DNA from 2 places in the Parazoarcus communis genome. Region 2 is predicted to be linked to the other one. Evidence: predicted binding sites of a transcription regulator. Region 2 holds the regulator's gene; the other holds the start of a gene.

Region 1 (10,088 bases), 240 kb from region 2:
CGTGACAAGCGCGGCGCCCCTTTCATCGTTTCAAGCTATTTCGATATCTCTCGCGCTCTGGATATACTCCTCCGACACTTTCAGAGGGGACCCTAAGAATGAAACTCGAAACAATCGCCGTACACGGTGGCTACTCTCCCGATCCGACCACCAAGGCGGTCGCAGTACCGATTTACCAGACAACCTCCTACGCTTTCGACGACACCCAGCATGGTGCCGACCTGTTCGATCTGAAGGTGGCCGGCAACATTTACACCCGCATCATGAACCCTACCACCGCCGTGCTGGAACAGCGCGTCGCAGAAATGGAAGGCGGCATTGCGGGCTTGGCGGTTGCCTCCGGCATGTCGGCGATTGCCTACGCGATCCAGACCATTGCCGAAGCCGGTGACAACATCATTTCGGCGGCAACGCTGTATGGCGGCACCTACAATCTCTTCGCGCACACCTTTCCGCAACTCGGTATCGAGGTGCGCTTTGCCGACTATCGCGACCCCGACGCTTTCGCCAAGCTGATCGACGACCGCACCAAGGCCATTTTCTGCGAATCGGTCGGCAACCCGCTGGGCAACGTCACCGACTTCGAGCGCCTCGCCGAGATCGCCCACAAGGCCGGCATCCCGCTGATCGTGGACAACACCGTGCCCTCGCCCTACCTGTGCCGCCCGATCGAGCACGGTGCCGACATCGTTGTGCATTCGCTCACCAAGTACCTTGGCGGTCACGGCACCTCGATCGGCGGCGTCATCGTGGATTCGGGCAAATTCCCCTGGGCCGAGCACAAGACGCGCTTCCGCCGCCTGAACGAACCCGACGTGTCCTATCACGGCGTGGTCTATACCGAAGCGCTCGGCGCTGCAGCCTACATCGGGCGCGCCCGTGTCGTCCCGCTGCGCAACATGGGTGCAGCGATCTCGCCCTTCAACGCCTTCCTGATTCTGCAAGGCATCGAAACGGTTGCGCTGCGCATGGACCGCATCTGCGAAAACGCGCTTGCTGTCGCGAGCTACCTGAAGACACACGCCAAGGTGTCGTGGGTCAACTACGCCGGCCTGCCCGACCATGCCGACCATGGCCTGGTGCAGAAGTACATGGGCGGGCGTGCCTCGGGCATCCTGTCCTTCGGCGTTCAGGGTGGCCTCGAAGGCGGCGGGCGTTTCCAGGACGCGCTCAAGCTGGTCACGCGTCTGGTCAACATCGGCGATGCAAAGTCGCTCGCATGCCACCCGGCGTCCACCACCCACCGCCAGCTCTCGCCAGCTGAAATGGCCAAGGCCGGCGTGTCGCCCGACATGGTTCGCCTGTCGATCGGCATCGAGCATATCGACGACATCATCGCCGATCTCGAACAGGCGCTCGCCGCAGTCTGATTGAAGTGAGCGTGCGTCCGGCCGTGTTCATGCACGGCCGGACGCCAAATTACGCGCTGCCGTAGTAGACTCGCGGATTGTTTCGTTTCGCCCCTCGCACGGGCACTCCGTCATGTCGCTCATTCCTCAGGCACGAGATGCCGCACTTGCCGGCGATGCTGCGCGCCGTCGTGCCAGCATCTGTCTCCTCCTCTCGCTGCTGGCCACACCTGCCTCGACCTGGCTGTTCCTCAATCTCGACATGATCTGGCCGCAGATCATGCAGCTCGAAGGCGGCGCCTTCATGCTCGGTGCGACCGTGCTCGGTACCGTGCTCGCACTCACCCCGCTGGTGGCCGGCGGCGGTTTTCTGCTTGCCGTCTGGTACGGCGTGGAGAGCGTCTACCTGCCGCGGCAACGTCCGTCGCCGCTGATCGACAAGGGCATCGTTGCCGGTGGCCTGCTGGTATGGTTCGCGCCTGCGCTGGCTGCGGCAGCTTCGGTCATCATGGGACTGGTTCAGGGCCGCGTCCATTTCACCCGCCCGCCTCGCGATTACTTCCTCGCCACCGACCCGATCGCGTTCTGGGAAGGCATCGGTTTCTGGCTCATCATGGGCACCCTGTTCGGCCTGCTGGCCTGGCGCTACTGGCGCAACAAGCTGCTGAAGAAGGACGCGGTGTAAGCCCCTTTCCGGAGCTCAATCACCCGCAGCGGCAAAGCTGGGCCGGCGACCTCACGGATGCCGGCCCTTTTGATTCTTGCTGTCGTTTTACCAGACTCAGTGCCCCAGCCAGCCCTTCCGCAGACGGCGCACCGACGCTGCAGCCTTCTCGTCCACGGCCAGTTTGACCACGTCACTGGCGGACGCTGCGAGTTCGACGTCGAAGCACATCAGCTCGTCGCGGCGGAAGGCGTGGACTTCGATTGAATCACCCGTCTGATGACGCTCGAGCATGCTGTCGAGGTTGGCAGCGCTGACCTTGAGCCCGTCGACGGCGAGCAGCACATCCCCCGCCGACAGCCCGGCGAGCTGAGCCGCGCCGCCGTCATACGCGGTCGCAATCTTCGCTTCGCCCTTTCCGTTTCCACCCGCGAGCTTGATGCCGAGCGTCGGCTTCGCGCCCGGCGCCTCGGGCTGATACGCCACGCCGAAGGGCTTGAGCAGGCGGGCCAGCGGCAGGTCGTCCGTGCCTTCGACCGCCTTGCGCAGCCAGCGCGCCAGCCGTGCGCCACAATCCTTGCCGCCGACCTCCTCGACGATGGCAAAGATGCCGTCCTCGGCAACACCGACGCCGGTCTGTCCATGGCGCTGCCACAGCAGCCGCATCACGCCATCCAGGCTACGCTTGCCGCCGGTCTCGCTGCGCAGCTGCAGGTCGAGCGCGAGTGCGATCAGCGAGCCCTTGGCGTAGTAGCTGACGATTGCGTTCGGCGAATTTTCGTCCTGCCGGTAGTACTTGCTCCAGGCCTCGAACGAGGATTCCGCCACGCTCTGCCGATGACGACCGGGACCGCGCAGGACGGCAGAAACCGTCTTGCCCACCAGTCCAAGATAGTCGGCCGGCGAGATCACGCCTGAGCGCACTAGCACGAGGTCGTCGTAATAGGACGTGAAGCCCTCGAAGGCCCACAGCAGCCGGGTGTAGTTTTCGACCGCCAGGTCGTAGGGCACGAAGGCGGCGGGCTTGATGCGCTTGACGTTCCAGGTGTGGAAGTATTCGTGGCTGCACAGGCCAAGGAAGGTCTTGTAGCCGTCGGGCAGACCGGTCATGCCTTTCCACGGCAGGTCTGCCCGGCTGGCCAGCAGCGCGGTGGATGCGCGGTGTTCCAGCCCGCCGTAACCGTCGCCGACCAGCTGCGTCAGAAAGACGTAATAGTCCATCGGCGGGGGCGCACCGAAGAGCTCGATCTGGAACTGACAGATGCGTTCGAGATCGGCTGCAAGGCGCTCGGTATCGCAGTCGTGGCGACCGGTGAGCACGATGTCGTGGCGCACCCCGCCCGCCTCGAAACCGGCAAGCGTGAATGTGCCCATCTCGACCGGGTGATCGACCAGTTCGTCGTAGTTCTCCGCCCGGTACAGCCCGAACCCGTAAGCGAGCGCCGCGCCGATTTCGCCACGCGCGCGCGGCAGCGCGGTCGCCACTTTCCAGTCACGATAGGCCATGCCTTCCGGACTCTCGATCTCGACCAGACAGGGCCGGTCGGTGCGCCCCTCCACCGCAAGAAACACGCTGGTGCCGTTGAAGAAGCCGTGGGTCTGGTCAAGATGCGCCGCACGCACCGACAGATCCCATGCATACACTTCGTAGAACACCGTCAGCGGCTTTCCGGCAGCCAGCCCGGTAACGAGCCAGGTGTGCTTGTCGAGCTTCTCGACCTTCGCGGCCTTTCCTCCTGACTCGGCGCGCAGGCTCACGACGTGGCGCGCGAACTCGCGAATCATGTAGCTGCCCGGAATCCAGGCCGGCAGGCTGAAACGCTGGCCTGCGGGGTCCGGATCACTGACCGTGCAGCGCAACTCGAACACATGGGCTTCAGGACGCGAGGGGCGGATGAAATAGCGGATCGGGGCAGTCATGGGCAGGACGGGCGACAGCAGCCGGAAAACGGAGAAGTCCCGATTTTAGGCGCTTTGCGAGGAGCTGCCTATTTATTGTGCAGCACGCAAAAGCCCTGTTGCTTCAAGGTGTTTGAACGCTCCCTCACACCTTGTCCACAGCTTCGCCCACGGCCTCCGGGGATAAACCCGATGGGTCGGACCTGTTTTCCACACCCCACGCGGAAAATTCGTGCGAATCGCCACCAAAAACACTGGACAAACGTCGAAACTCGCCGGAAAACAGGTCTGAGCGGCGCTTTTCCCGGACTTGCCTAATTTTTAGGCAGACGATGAAATCCCTTTCGATTCAAGGAGGTTTCGGCTTCCCTCACACCTTGTCCACAGCTTCACCCACGCCGCACGGGGATAAACAGGACTGATCGAACACACAATCCACAGGCCGCGCAGAAATTACGTAGAAACCGCAGCAGAAAACAGTGGACAAATCGCCGAAAAGGCCCGGGAAAGGTCTTGAAACCACGATTTCATGGGACTGCCTCATTTTTAGGCAAGCCTCGAAAAGCCTGTTGATTCAAGGCGGTTGCGGACTCCCCCACACCTTGTCCACAGCTTCATTCACCTTGATCGTGGATAAACACAGTTGATCAAAGAAAGGCCGGCATCGACTCCTGCCTGCGCGACACCCGTCGTCTCTCCGAAACCCGTGCGCTGACATCCCGGCACGCCTTCATCCGGCCTGCGCTTTGTTGGTGCAGCGCGCTTGGCAGATAATCCGGCACGGAATTTCGCAAAGGTACAGATCGATGCCCCCATTCAACGCCGTCTTCCTGGACATCACCCCGCTCGACCAGAACGATCTCGACCTGACTTCACTGCGGGAAGCATTTTCTGGCTTTGAGGCCTACGAGCACACCCCGGCTGAGCAGGTAATCAGCCGACTGCAGGGGGCACAGGTCGCGATCGTCAACAAGGTCAATCTGACGGCTGAAATGCTTGCAGCCTGCCCGCAACTGGAACTCGTGCTGGTTTCCGCGACCGGTCTGAACAACGTGGATCTGGACGCGGCGAAGGCACGCGGGATTGCCGTGTTCAACTGTCAGGGCTACGGCACCGCCACCGTTGCGCAACACACGCTGATGCTGTTGCTGGCACTGGCGACCCGGCTACCGGATTATCAGGCTGCGGTGAAAGCGGGCCACTGGCAGCAGGCAAAGCATTTCTGTCTGCTCGATTTTCCGATTGTCGAACTGGCGGGCAAGACCCTTGGCGTGCTTGGCCAGGGCGAGCTCGGTGGCGCAGTAACGCGACTGGCCGAGGCACTGGGCATGCGCGTGGTGGTCGGCAACCTTCCCGGGCGTCCGCCGAAGGCGGATCGTCTGTCCCTGGATGCCTTGCTGCCCGAGGTCGATGCGCTCACGCTGCACTGCCCGCTCACCGAGCAAACACGCAATCTGATCGGCGCGCGCGAGCTTGCACTGATGAAACCCGGCGCCTTCCTGATCAATACCGCGCGTGGCGGACTGGTTGAAGAGCAGGCGCTGGCCGATGCGCTGCGTCGCGGTCATCTCGGCGGCGCTGCAACCGATGTGCTGATTCAGGAGCCCCCGGTCGCTGGCAACCCCCTGCTGGCCGACGACGTACCACGCCTGATCGTCACGCCACACAGCGCCTGGGGCAGCCGCGAGGCACGTCAGCGCATCGTCGATCAGCTGGTCGAGAACACGCACGCGTTCAGGTCGGGGAACGCGCTGCGTCGGGTTGCGTGAGACGGATACGGCCTCGCTGAGCAGGATGGTACGCGCGGGTCCGGCGGCCCGCGCCACACGGAATCATGTGGATTGCCGTTGTGACTGTATTTATTTACAGTCCACACATGATCCCGCGCTTTGCCGAACTCCATTGCCTGTCCAACTTCAGCTTCCAGCGTGGCGCTTCGCACCCCGAAGAGCTGGCCACGCAGGCGGCGGCCTTCGGTTATGAGGCGCTTGCCATCACCGATGAATGTTCGCTGGCGGGGGTTGTCCGGGCGCATCGCTGCATTCGCGAACATGCGCTGCCTGTGCGGCTCATCATCGGCAGCGAGATCCGGCTCGAGGATGGCCCGGCACTGGTGCTCCTGGCCTGCACGCGCAAGGGATACGGTCAGCTCTCGCGGCTGATCACCCGCGGCCGCCGCGCCGCCGACAAGGGGCATTACCGGCTGCTGCGCAGCGATCTCGAACACGGGCTGGACGATTGCCTGGCCGTGCTGCTGTCACCCGACCTGCCCGACGAAAGCACCGAGGCCGCCGCCCACTGGCTCGCCAGGTGGTTTCCCGGTGCAGCCTGGATGGCCTTCATGCAGACGCTCGACGGCCGCGACGCCGCCCGTCTGACGCAACTGCGCCTGATCGGCGCACGCACCGGCCTGCGCCTCATCGCCAGCACCGGCGCGCTGATGCACGACGCCAGCCGCCGCCCGCTGGCCGATGTACTCACTGCGACGCGCCTGCTCACCACCGTGGCCGATGCCGGGCTTGCGCTCGCCGCCAATGCCGAGCGCCGGTTGCAGGCACGTGAAGTGCTCGGGCGCCGCTTTCCACCCGATCTGCTGGCCGAAACCCTGGTACTCGCCGAACGCTGCAACTTCACGCTCGACGAATTGCGCTACGAGTATCCGGAAGAGCTCGTCCCTGCGACCGAAACGCCCGCCTCCTGGCTGCGCAAGCTGGTCGAAGCGGGGCTGCGCTGGCGCTACCGCAAGGCTGAGTCCGCCGACGACGCCCTTGCCTGCGCAGCCGCTGGGGACGACGACCCGGCGCCCGCCAGGGTTCGTCACCAGATCGAGACCGAACTCGCCCTGATCGGCGAACTCGCCTATGAGGCGTATTTCCTCACCGTGCACGACATCGTCCGCTTTGCCCGCAGTGCAGGCATCCTGTGCCAGGGGCGCGGCTCCGCGGCCAACTCGGTGGTGTGCTGGGCGCTGGGCATTACCGAAGTCGACCCTTCGCTCGGCATCATGCTGGTCGAACGCTTCATCTCGCGCGAGCGCCAGGAACCGCCCGACATCGACGTCGACTTCGAGCACTCGCGCCGCGAAGAGGTCATCCAGTACATCTATCGCAAGTACGGCCGTGAGCGTGCCGCGCTGGCCGGCACCGTCATCAGCTACCGCTCGCGCAGCGCACTGCGCGATGTGGGTCGGGCGCTGGGTTTCGAGGCCGCACAGATCGAGCGCCTGACCCGCGACCGCTACTGGTTCGACGACGGACAGATCATTCCCGAGCGGGTGCGCGAGGCCGGTTTCGATCCCGACAGCCCGCAGCTCATCCAGCTCCTGTCGCTCACCCACGCCCTGATCGGCTTTCCGCGCCACCTGTCGCAGCACGTCGGCGGCTTCGTGATTGCGCGCGGCCGGCTCGATGAGCTGGTCCCGATCGAAAACGCCGCCATGCCCGACCGCACCGTGCTGCAGTGGGACAAGGACGACCTCGACACCCTCGGCCTGCTCAAGGTCGACGTGCTCGCGCTCGGCATGCTCTCCGCACTGCGCCGTGCGCTCGACATGGTATCGGCGTGGCGTGGCACCCCGCTCAGCCTGGCCAGCATCCCGCGCGAGGAGGAGGCGGTGTACGCCATGCTGTCGCGCGCCGACACCATCGGCGTGTTCCAGATCGAATCGCGCGCGCAGATGACCATGCTGCCACGGCTCAAGCCGACGCGTTTCTACGACCTGGTCGTCGAGGTCGCCATCGTGCGCCCTGGCCCGATCCAGGGCGGCATGGTCCATCCCTATCTCGAAGCGCGCACACGCAAGGCCCGCGGCGAAGACCCGATGGCCGGTCTGCGGCATGAGATCCGCGCCGTGCTGGAACGCACGCTGGGGGTGCCGATCTTTCAGGAGCAGGTGATGCAGCTCGCAGTGGCGGCGGCCGGCTTCACCGGTGGCGAGGCTGATCAGCTGCGCCGCTCGATGGGCGCATGGCGGCGCAAGGGCGAACTCGAGCGTTACCGCAACAAGCTGCTGCAAGGCATGGCTGCCAACGGCTACGAAGCCGAATTTGCCGAACGCCTGTGCAAGCAGATCGAAGGCTTCGGCAGCTATGGTTTTCCGGAATCCCATGCGGCCAGCTTCGCCTTGCTGGTCTATGCCTCGGCCTGGCTCAAATGCTTCGAACCCGCAGCCTTCCTGTGTGCCCTGCTCAACAGCCAGCCGATGGGCTTCTATTCGCCCTCGCAACTGATCCAGGACGCACGCCGCCATCAGGTCGAGGTCCGCAGCGCGGACGTCAATGCCAGCGACAGGGAATGCACACTGGAGGCGATTGACGATGAAGTAGCCGGTACTGATCGTGCACACACGAACCCTGCCGTGCGTCTGGGCCTGTGCATGATCCGCGGGCTCGGCACCGAGACCGCCACCCGCATTGCCACCGCCCGCGCCACACGGCCCTTTGCCGACGTGGCCGACCTCGCCACGCGCGCCGGCCTGGATGCCGCCACCCTGCAACGCCTGGCCGCGGCCGACGCACTCAAATCACTGGCCGGCAACCGCCGCCAGGCCTTGTGGCAGGCCACCGGCAACTGCCCGCTGCCCGGCATGCTCAAAGGCGCAGCCGGCTACGAAACCGCACTTCGCTTCGCCCCGCCCTCGGAAGCAGAGGATCTGCGTGCCGACTACAACAGGCTCGGTTTCACCCTCGGTCGCCACCCGCTGAGCCTGTTGCGCACAACCCTGCGTGGCATGCGCTTTCTGGATGCCACCGAGATCATGCACTGCCCCGACCGCATGCTCGCCCGCGCCGCCGGCATCGTGACCTGCCGCCAGCGCCCCGGCACCGCCAATGGCACGATGTTCATCACCCTGGAAGACGAAGCCGGCCTCATCAACATCATCGTTCGCCCCGAGCTGGTCGAACGTCAGCGCCGGCAGCTTCTGGGCGCGAAGCTGCTGGGGGTGTACGGGCAGATCAGCCGTCAGGGCCAGGTGGTGCACCTCATCGCCGGCCGCGTGGTCGACCACTCCGCCCTGCTCGGCCAGCTAGAGACCCACAGCAGGGACTTCCATTGAGGCAGCACGGGGGGCTCCGCGCCGCAACCATGACGTTGGACGCGGCTCAGGATCTGCGCCAGAGTTCACCCTTTGCACACAACAGGGACAACAGTGAACTCGGAAACGCAGGCTCGAACCGATGCGGACTTCATCATTGTCGGCGCGGGCATTGCCGGTGCCTCGATCGGATACTGGCTGGCGCCCTTCGTCCGCGTCCTCATCCTCGAACGCGAATCGCAGCCCGGCTATCACGCCACCGGACGCTCCGCCGCGATCTTCGTGCCAAGTTACGGAAACGCTCAGGTGCGGGCACTCACCCGCGCAAGCCTGTCTTTCATGCAGTCGCCCCCTGCAGGCTTCACCGGCCACCCCTTGCTGAGCCCGCGTGGGGTGCTGGTCGTGGCCACACCGGACCAGTTGCCACACCTCGATGACTTCTGGCGCGAGCTGCAGACCACCTCATCCACGGCCCGCCGTCTGTCTGCGGCCGAGGCCTGCGCCATGGTGCCGGCCCTGCGTCCGTCGCAGGTCGCGGCTGCAGTGTATGAAGAGGGCGCCTTCGATATCGACGTCAACGCATTGCATCAGGGCTTTCTCAAGGGGGTACGCCACGCCGGCGGTCAGGTCGTGTGCGACGCCGAGCTCAGCGCCGTCGAGCGCAGCGGCGAGGTCTGGACCCTTAGCGCCGGCACACGCACGTGGACGGCACCGGTGCTGATCGATGCCGCCGGCGCCTGGGCCGACATCGTCGCCGGGCTGGCGGGTGTCGCACCGCTGGGACTGGTACCCAAGCGGCGCACGGCCTGCATCCTGCCCGCACCCGCCGACATGCCCACCGCACACTGGCCGATGGTGCTCGGCGCAGCGGAGGACTGGTACATCAAGCCCGATGCAGGCGCCTTGCTCGCCTCACCCGCAAATGCCGACCCGGTACCGCCGCAGGATGTACAGCCCGAAGACCTGGATATTGCCCTGGCGATGTACCGCGTCGAAGAGATGACCACGCTGGACGCAAGCCGCCCGCGAACCCCGTGGGCCGGCCTGCGCACTTTCGCTTCCGACGGCGGGCTGGTCGGCGGTTTCGATGATCGTGTGCCCGGTTTCTTCTGGGTGGCCGCACAGGGTGGCTACGGCATCC
Region 2 (10,088 bases):
GATCTTCGCAATGCCGGCGATGTTCTTCTCGTCGAGCGAGTGGAACACGACGACCTCGTCGATCCGGTTGATGAACTCGGGGCGGAAGAAGGTCTTCACCTCGGCCATCACCGCCAGCTTGACCACACCGTAGTCGCTGCCCGCCATCTGCTGGATCATCTGGCTGCCGAGGTTGGACGTCATCACGATCACCGTGTTCTTGAAGTCCACCGTGCGCCCCTGCCCATCGGTCATGCGGCCGTCGTCGAGCACCTGCAGCAGCACGTTGAACACGTCCGGATGCGCCTTCTCGACCTCATCGAACAGGATCACGCTATAGGGCTTGCGCCGCACCTGCTCGGTCAGATAGCCGCCTTCCTCGTAGCCAACGTATCCCGGCGGGGCACCGATCAGACGCGCCACCGAGTGCTTCTCCATGAATTCGCTCATGTCGATGCGGACCAGATGCTCCTCGGAATCAAACAGGAACTCGGCCAGCGACTTGCACAGCTCGGTCTTGCCCACCCCGGTCGGGCCAAGGAACAGGAAGGAGCCATAGGGCCGGTTCTCATCCGACAGACCGGCGCGGGAACGACGGATCGCATCCGAAACCAGATGCACCGCCTCGTCCTGCCCCACCACCCGGGCGTGAAGACGCTCTTCCATCTTGAGCAGCTTCTCGCGCTCGCCCTGCATCATCTTGCTCACGGGGATACCCGTTGCGCGTGACACCACCTCGGCGATTTCCTCGGCGCCCACCTGGGTGCGAAGCAGCTTGTTCGGAGTCGCATTCTCGCCGGCCTGTTCGGCCATCTTCAGCTGGGCCTCGAGCTGCGGCAGCTTGCCGTACTGCAGCTCGGCCACCTTGTCGAGCTGGCCCTTGCGCTGGAAGTCGGCCATCTGCGCACGCAGCTGGTCGATTTCCTCCTTGATGTGCGCAGAGCCCGAGGCCCGGGATTTCTCGGCCTTCCACACTTCCTCAAGGTCGTTGTACTCGCGCTGCAGCTTGGCGAGTTCGTCCTCGATCAGTTGCAGCCGCTTCTTCGAGGCCTCGTCCTTTTCCTTCTTCACTGCCTCGCGCTCGATCTTGAGCTGGATCATGCGACGGTCGAGCTTGTCCATGACCTCGGGCTTGGAGTCGATTTCCATCTTGATGCGCGCACCGGCCTCGTCGATCAGATCGATGGCCTTGTCCGGCAGGAAGCGGTCGGTAATGTAGCGATGCGACAGCTCGGCCGCGGCGACGATGGCCGGATCGGTGATATCGACACCGTGGTGGATCTCGTACTTCTCCTGCAGACCGCGCAGGATGGCGATGGTCGCCTCGACGGTCGGCTCGTCGACCTGCACTTTCTGGAAGCGGCGCTCGAGCGCCGCATCCTTCTCGATGTACTTGCGGTACTCATCCAGCGTCGTGGCGCCGATGCAGTGCAACTCGCCACGCGCCAGCGCCGGCTTGAGCATGTTGCCCGCATCCATCGCACCTTCGGCCTTGCCTGCACCGACCATGGTGTGAATTTCGTCGATGAAGAGGATGACCTGGCCTTCCTCCTGCGCGATTTCCTTGAGCACAGCCTTCAGGCGCTCCTCGAATTCGCCGCGGTACTTGGCACCGGCCAGCAGTGCGGCCATGTCGAGCGAGAGCACTTTCTTGCCCTTCAATGTCTCCGGCACTTCGCCGTTGACGATACGCTGCGCCAGGCCCTCGACGATCGCAGTCTTGCCCACGCCAGGCTCGCCAATCAGGACCGGATTGTTCTTGGTTCGGCGCTGCAGGATCTGAATGGCACGGCGGATCTCGTCGTCACGGCCGATCACCGGGTCAAGCTTGCCCGAGCGCGCACGCTCGGTCAGGTCGAGGCAGTATTTTGCCAGCGACTCGCGCTGTGCCTCGGCATCCTGACTGCCGACGCTGGCGCCGCCGCGAACGGCCTCGATCGCGGCCTCGAGCGGCTTGCGCGAGAGCCCGTGCTCTTTCATCAGACGACCGGTTTCGCCCTTGTCATTGCTCAGTGCGAGCAGGAACATCTCGCTGGCGATGAACTGGTCACCCCGCTTCTGCGCTTCCTTGTCGGTGAGATTGAGCAGGTTGCTGAGGTCGCGCCCGACCTGCACCTCGCCACCGTGGCCTTCCACCTTGGGCAGTCGCTCCAGGGCCTTTTGCAGGGCGGCCTTGAGCGGCGGCACATTGACGCCGGCGCGCTGCAGCAGCGACACCGTGCCGCCGTCGTCCTGGCCGAGCATGGCCAGCAACAGGTGCTGTGGCTCGATGAACTGCTGGTCGTTGCCCAGTGCAATGCTCTGGGCATCGTTCAGGGCCTGCTGAAATTTGGTCGTAAGCTTGTCGAAGCGCATGGCTGACATCCTTGGTGAATTCGGGTTGAATCCTATGTGGGGCGCATCCTCCGTGCTTCAAGCCCCCAAACCCTGAACTTGGGGCCAAAACAGCAAGCCCGCTACCCGAATCGGGGCGTCTGTGCGCAGAGCGGACGATGAGAGCACCGCCCCGCATTTGCGCGCCTGACCTAGCCTGTCCTGCGCAGCGCCTGCACCTCAGCCCCTGCCCAATGGCAACGAACCCTGTGCCCGCCGCCCATGCTCTGCTCGGCCGGATAGGCTGCACGACAGATGTCGCTGGCAAGCGGGCAGCGTGGATGAAAATGGCAACCTGCAGGCGGATCCAGAGGCGAGGGCAAGTCGGCGGAGACCGTCATTGCCGGCTGGTGAGCGTCCGCACCGGCGCTGACCTTCGGCACCGCCGCAAGCAGGGCACGGGTGTAAGGATGTGCCGGTGCGCCGAGTACGCGCGCCGCCGGGCCGTGCTCGACGATGCGACCGAGATACATCACCGCCACCTCGTCGGCCAGATACTCGACCACAGCGAGGTTGTGGGTGATGAACAGATAGGCCAGCCCGAGCTCCTGCTGCAGCTCGCGCATCAGGTTCAGCAACTGTGCCTGCACCGAGACATCGAGCGCGCTGGTCGGCTCGTCGCAGACAATCACCTTCGGCGACACGGCCAGCGCCCGCGCAATCGCAATGCGCTGGCGCTGACCGCCGGAGAACTCGTGCGGATAACGCCAGCGCATGGAGGGTGACAGCCCGATACGATCCAGCAGGGCATCGACCGTCTTGCGCCGTGATGCGGCATCGCCCGCCACACCGAGGCTGAGCATGCCCTCCTCGATGATTTCACCGATCCGGAGGCGCGGGTTGAGCGATGCGAACGGGTCCTGAAACACCATCTGCACGCCGCGTCGCATCGGCATCAAGGCGTCGCGCGAGAGGCCGGTCTGACGCTCGCCGTTGTAGAAAACCGCGCCGCCCGTGCTCTGGTTCAACTGCAGGATGGCCTTGCCCACGGTGGTCTTGCCACAGCCGGACTCTCCAACCAGGGCCAGCGTGCGCCCGGCACTCAGGGCCAGGCTGACACCGTCGACGGCCCGCACCTGCCCGACGACGCTGCGAAACAGCCCCTTGCGCACCGGAAAATGGACTTCGAGGTCGCGCACCTCGATCAGCGGCGTCCCCTCGCTTCTGCTTGCCGACGTGACATCGCCGGCCTCCGCCCGGTGCAGGGGTCGCGGCACGCTGACGCCGTCGTAAAGATGGCAGCGCACGGTCTGCGCGCCGATCTGCTGCCAGCCAGGCGATTCGTCGTCGCAGCGGTCAAACGCCTGCGGGCAGCGATCGGCGAAGCGGCAACCGACGAAATCCTGATCCAGCGCAGGCACGCTTCCAACCGGCGCATCGAGCATGGTGCCGCGGCGCGCACCGTCGGGCAGCGCCGCGAACAGCTTGCGTGCATAGGGGTGGAGTGGCGTGTTGAAAAAGGCCTGGCGCGGACCGGTCTCAACCAGCTCGCCGGCGTACATCACCCCTACCCTGTGGGCCATCCGCGCCACCACGCCGAGATCGTGCGTGATCAGCAGCATGGCCATGCCGCGTTCTGCCTGCAGCCCCGCCAGCAGATCGAGCACCTGAGCCTGGATGGTCACATCGAGCGCAGTCGTCGGCTCATCGGCGATCAGCAGTTCGGGGCGACCGGCCAGCGCCATCGCAATCATCACCCGCTGCTTCATGCCGCCGGAGAACTGGAAGGGGTAGTCGTCGAGCCGGGCATCGGCACCGGGAATCCCCACGGATTCGAGCAGCAGCCGGGCCTCGGCACGGGCCTCGGCGCCGCGCAGCTTGCGATGCAGTTGCAGGGCTTCGCCGATCTGGTCGCCGATCGTCATGACCGGATTGAGACTGGTGGCGGGCTCCTGGAAGATCATGCCGATACGCCCGCCGCGTACCGAACGCATCCGCGTTTCGGGCAGCCGCAGCAGGTCGTCGCCGGCCAGACCGAGCTCGCCCCCGTCGACTCTGGCGGCGTCGGGCAGAAGGCGGCTGATCGCAAGCGCCGTCATCGACTTGCCGCAGCCGGATTCACCGAGCAGGGCAAAGGTCTCGCCTGCGGCTATCGAGAAGCTGATGCCGTCAACCGGACGGACATCTCCGCCGGCGGCACGAATGGCCACCTTGAGCGCGCGCACGTCGAGCAGGGGCGCCGCGCCCGGGACGGATACATCGGGCGTCGTGCCACTCATTCAGGGGGGGCCATCCGGAAGCAGATATGAAAAGGGCCGCTACCGCGGCCCGTCAGACGATCAGTGATGATGTCCGCCAGCACCATGGACGTGTCCATGGCCAATCTCTTCTTCAGTACCGGCACGCACTTCGGCCACCGTCACGTCGAAGATCAGCGCCACGCCGGCCAGCGGATGGTTGCCATCGACCACCACCTTGCCTTCGGCAATGTCGGTAATGCGGTAGATGATTTCTTCCTCGCCGTCTTCGCTCACGCGCTCGAAGGACATGCCGACTTCGATGTTGTCCGGGAAGAGCTTTGCATCTTCCACCAGCACCAGTTCTTCGTCGTAGTCACCGAAAGCGTCTTCGGGTTGCAGCTTGATCTTGAAGTTCTCGCCTACCTTCTTGCCGTGCAGGGCTTCTTCCAGCGTCGGGAAGATGCCGTCGTAACCACCATGGAGATAAACCAGCGGATGCTGACCATCGTCGATCACCGCACCGTCCGGGTCGGTCACGGTGTACTTGAGGGTGACGACGCTGTTCTTTGCAATTTCCGTTTGCATGCTATGTATCCAGTTCCTTGACCAATTTTAGAACCGCAGCCACATGGCCGCGGGGCGTGACATCACGGAGCACGTGACGGATGACACCCTGTTTGTCGATGACGAAGGTTGTCCGCGCCACGCCCATCTTCTTTACCCCGTCGACTTCCCTGGCCTGCCACACATCGTAAAGACGCGCGACCTCGGCATCGGTATCGGAGAGCAGCCGGACGGACAGTCCGTGCTGATCGCGAAACTCGGCATGCGTCAGGGCGTCGTCGGGACTGACACCCACGATGATGCAGTCGCAACGGGCGAATTCGTCTTCATGGTCACTGAAGTCGGCCGCCTGAAGCGTGCACCCCGGAGTGTTGTCACGCGGGTAAAAATAGAGAATCACACGCTGCCTGCCGCGCGTGGACAGGAGGTCGAAAGTCTCCATATCCGCGTCCGGCAAGGTGAAAGCGGGGGCAGTGTCTCCGCTCTGAAGCATGAATTCTCCCTGACGTTCAGCGGATTCTAGCGGAGTGGCGGTGCGAACTCTACCGGACTGTGATCGGGGCTCAACAAACATGATGTCGCTCCTTTCTGGTTTTGGCACGGCCAGGTGACGGAAATACGTACCTGAGTCATCAATAGCCCAGTCCTGCATCATGCTCAAGACGCAGTGCGTCATTCGCCGTTTGCTGATAAAGATTTGCACACCGCACTTTACTGTTTAAAATTACAGCAACAATCAGGAGATGGCCATGAGCACCCGCAGCGAACACCTGACTGCACGCCAGCAGGAAATACTCGATTTCATCCGCCAGACGGTGGAGAGCGAGGGCCGCCCCCCCACCCGTCTCGAAGTGTGTACGGCTTTCGGTTTCCGCTCTCCCAATGCGGCAGAAACTCATCTGCGCGCACTGGCAGCAAAGGGCGCAATCTTGCTCGAGGAAGGACGCGCCCGCGGCATCCGGCTGGCGCAGGCGCTGGGCCTGCCGCTGATCGGCCGGGTTGCGGCCGGCAGCCCGATCCTCGCCGCAGAGCATGTCGAAAAACGTTTCCAGCTCGACCCGACGCTGTTCTCCCCCCGCGCCGACTACCTGCTGCGGGTGCGCGGCATGAGCATGCGCGACGCCGGCATTCTCGATGGCGACCTGATTGCGGTTCATCGGGCCGGCGAGGCGCGCAACGGCCAGATCGTGGTGGCCCGCATCGACGACGAGGTCACGGTCAAGACCTTGCAGCGCAAAGGCCGTACCGTGGAATTGCTGCCGGCAAACCCCGACTTTGAACCGATCGTGGTCGACCCGCAACGATCGCAACTTGTGATCGAAGGCATCATGGTCGGCCTGATCCGCAAGGACAACTGAGCACCGGGACGCGCTGCCCGCAACGCTGCAGCCCGCCCCTGAAAACGCCGTTATGCCGGGGGCGTTCTGCCCGGACAGCAAGCCGTCCGGTTTGTGCCACCCGGCGTCTGCCGCTATCCGCCAGAGGCTTCCGGAGCACATGCTTATTCATTCCACGGACGCGCGCCGCACGCCCCACCGACCGACATCGACCTGAGCACACGCTGCCGCCATGCCGACTCACACCGCACTCGCCACGCTTCCTGCCGGACTGGTCTGGCAGGGACGGCAACTCGCACATCAGGGCGGCCCGGTACTGCCGACAGGCCATGCCGCGCTTGATGCAGAGCTGCCCGGCGGCGGCTGGCCGGGCGCCGCGATGACCGAACTGCTGGCAGACCAGCGCGGTGTAGGTGAGCTTTCGCTGCTGATGCCGTTGCTGCGCCAATCCGGACCGGCGCGCTGGCAGGTCTGGATTGCCCCGCCACAAATGCCTTATGCCCCGGCACTCCATGCTGCCGGCGTCGATCTTGGATCGCTGCTGCTGCTGACCCCGGCCACCGCCGGAGAAGCCGTCTGGGCCGCCCGCCAGGCCCTTGGCTCGGCCAGCTGCCATGTCGTGCTGGCGTGGCTGCCGCAGATCGACAGCGCCGGCCTGCGTCGCCTGCAACTGGCGGCCGAACAAGGCTCGACCCCGCTCTTCCTGTTCCGCGCACTGGCCACCGCACGCCAGCCCTCACCGGCGCCGCTGCGGCTGGCACTCTCGGCCCAGCAGGGTGCCTTGCGCATCGACCTGCTCAAGCGCAAGGGCCCGCTCGCACACGCCCCCGTTGTGCTGCCGCTGCACGGCGACCGGCCTTGACTCCGCAGGCATCCCGACGTGCTGTGGCTGGCCCTGATCCTTCCCGAATTGCCCCTGCAGGTCCACATTCGCGGCCTGGCAGCCTCCGGCCTGCTCGCCATTACCGAGAACAGGCCCAGCGCTCAGGTCATCGCCGCCACGCCTGACGCCCGCGCACAGGGCATACAGCCCGGCCAGGGCGTCGCCGGCGCGCTCGCGATGCTGCCGACGCTGCGCCTGGTGCCACGCACTCCTGAGCGTGAAGCCGCCCTGCTGAAGGAGCTGGCGGCCTGGTCGGGTGCGTTTGCCTCCCGCGTCTGCCTCGACCCACCCGACTGCATCCTGCTGGAGGTCGCCTCCAGCCTGCGCCTGTTCGGCGGACTCGACGCCCTCGAAGCCGCCTTGCTAGACGGACTGCAGCAGCAGGGACTCGATGCCTGCAGCGCGGGCGCACCCACACCGCTGGCAGCACGCTGGTTCGCGCGCCATGCACATCATGATCCGCAGTCTGTCGTCACACCTGCACCGGACTGGCACGCCCGCCTCGATGCCTTGCCGCTGGAACTGCTTGCCGACGACGGCGCGATCAGCACGAGCAGCTTCGATCTGCTCCATGACCTCGGCCTGCGTACCCTGGGTGAAGTCCGTGCGCTTCCCGCAGCAGGCCTCGCCCGTCGTCAGGCGCAGGCGGTCAGCGAAACCCTTGCCCGTGCCTACGGCGAATGCCACGACCTGCGCCCGGCGTTCATCCCGCCCGAGCGCTACACGGCCCAGCTCAGCCTGCCCGCGGCAACCGTCAATACCGAGCCCCTGATGTTCGCCGCCCGGCGCCTGTTTGCCGGCCTGCCGAGCTGGCTCGCCGCACGACACACCGGCATCGACCACTGCCGCCTGAGCCTGCAGCACGAACGCGGCGAGGACACCGTGCTCGACATCCTCACCGGCATGCCGAGTCGCGACGAAGCCAGGCTCAACCTGCTCGCGCGCGAACGGCTGGCGGTACTCGAACTGCCATCGGCGGTGGAAGGCATGACGCTGAGCACCGACGCACCACGTGCGCTGGCCGCCCGCTCGGACGACCTCTTCGGCGACCCTGCGACCGAACGTGAAAACGCCTTGCTGCTGCTGGACCGCCTGCGGGCACGGCTGGGAGAAGACTGTGTGAGGCAGCTGAGCATCGTTCCGGACCGCCGCCCCGAGTGCGCCTGGCGCAGCACCGCATTGGGCACGATCTCACCCCGCCCGGCTCGAAATGCAGACACGCCTGCCGGCGCCACCCGGCCGCTCTGGCTGCTGACCAGGCCGCGCCGGATCGATGCACCGCGCAAGCTTTACCTGCTGCGAGGGCCGGAGCGCATCGAACAGGGGTGGTGGGACGGGCATGACATCCGTCGCGATTACTACCTCGCGCAAACGGCCGACGAAGGCTTGTGGTGGGTATTCCGCGAACTGGACCCGCCACACGACTGGTACCTGCAGGGCTACTTCGGCTGAGCCTCAACGCCCTGCAGAGCCCCCATGCATCAGGAGGCAGGCGGGAGCAGTCCGTTCATGAACCCTGCCAGCGCCACATCCTTTGCAGTAAGTCCGCCTGCGTCATGCGTGCTGAGCACGACATGCACACGGTTATAGACATTGGACCACTCCGGATGGTGATCCAGCTTTTCGGCCTGCAACGCCGCCCGGCTCATGAAACCGAAAGCCGCATTGAAATCCGCAAACCTGAATTCGCGCTCGATCGCATCCCGCCCATCCACCATCTTCCAGCCGGGCAAGCCGGCCAGAGCGGCGGTTCGTTCCGCATCGCTGAGTTTCATCCTGCCCTCCCGCTTCAACGCAAGGAAAACACCACCAGTCTTCCGCCAGCCTCGGCCTTTGCCGCTGTGGGCTTGACCATGAAAACGCGCTCGGGCGGCACCTTGCCCGTCGTCACCAGCCACTCGCGCACATTCTGCGCACGCTGCTGCGCAAGCAACCTGAGGTCCTCGTCGCCCACCGTCATCGTCGGCAACAGCAGCGCCTCCATCTCGGCAACCGGCAGACTCTTGGCGACACCGAGGAAGTTGCGCGGCTTCTCGATCTCGGTGTCGTCATAGACCTCTTCGAGCAAGGCGGCGTACTCGTCCTCAGCAATCTCGATATTCTGCAGCGAAGGCGCAGACTGTCCGCTCTTGACCATCGCCTTGAGCTTGACCGCACGCACCTGATCAAGCAGCTTTGCGCGGCGAATGCCCTCGGGGTCGCTCGCAGGATCGGCAAAGCCGGTGATGTCGAGCCGCAAGCCGGCCCGATCGACCAGCACCTTGGCGAGCGTCGCCAGCTTTTTCTGCTGCGCCTCACCCGGACGTGACACACCGGAGTCGAACTCGACCTGGGACAGCTCCTCGCCCCCTCCAAGCACGGACCCGAGCAGCGCGAAGGGCGAGGTGATCGCCTTGCCCACCAGATTGAAGAGCGCCTTCACCACCAGTCCGAACACGCTGAACTCGGGGTCGTCCATGGTGCCGCTCACCGGCAGATCAAGATTGATCTGACCGCGACTGTCCTTGAGCAGCGACACGGCCAGCTGCACCGGCAGGTTGACCGCATCCGGACTGTCGACGGCCTCGCCGAAGGTGAGCTGGTCGAGGAAGATCTGGTTTCCCGCCGTGAGCTTGCGCTCCTCGATCCTGTACGTGAGTTCTGCCGACAACTTGCCGCGCTGAATGCCGTAGCCGACATACTTGCCCGAGTAGCTCGACAAACCGGTCAGCTCGAAATCCTTCACCGAGGCACCGATGTTCAGGTACTGATCCTGCCGAAAGGGGTTGAACT

What was found. Region 2 encodes LexA, which represses DNA repair genes until DNA is damaged. Its sites were predicted from a motif close to ACTGTATNTANATACAGT; they were not measured.
Region 1: the regulator LexA is predicted to act here: its motif matches at 5,765-5,782, upstream of CEW83_RS05875 (error-prone DNA polymerase).

The regions. Positions count from the first base shown of each region.
Region 1 is NZ_CP022187.1:1,274,499-1,284,586, forward strand. Features, by position in the region: gene CEW83_RS05855 (O-acetylhomoserine aminocarboxypropyltransferase/cysteine synthase family protein) at 99-1,370, shown strand; gene CEW83_RS05860 (hypothetical protein) at 1,483-2,034, shown strand; gene CEW83_RS05865 (M61 family metallopeptidase) at 2,131-3,933, opposite strand; gene CEW83_RS05870 (2-hydroxyacid dehydrogenase) at 4,719-5,681, shown strand; gene CEW83_RS05875 (error-prone DNA polymerase) at 5,789-8,968, shown strand; gene CEW83_RS05880 (NAD(P)/FAD-dependent oxidoreductase) at 9,062-10,088, shown strand, end outside.
Region 2 is NZ_CP022187.1:1,511,701-1,521,788, forward strand. Features, by position in the region: gene clpB (ATP-dependent chaperone ClpB) at 1-2,334, opposite strand, end outside; gene CEW83_RS06885 (dipeptide ABC transporter ATP-binding protein) at 2,505-4,571, opposite strand; gene CEW83_RS06890 (FKBP-type peptidyl-prolyl cis-trans isomerase) at 4,632-5,117, opposite strand; gene CEW83_RS06895 (peroxiredoxin) at 5,119-5,589, opposite strand; gene lexA (transcriptional repressor LexA) at 5,846-6,454, shown strand; gene imuA (translesion DNA synthesis-associated protein ImuA) at 6,666-7,295, shown strand; gene CEW83_RS06910 (Y-family DNA polymerase) at 7,314-8,768, shown strand; gene CEW83_RS06915 (4a-hydroxytetrahydrobiopterin dehydratase) at 8,798-9,091, opposite strand; gene CEW83_RS06920 (DUF748 domain-containing protein) at 9,106-10,088, opposite strand, start outside.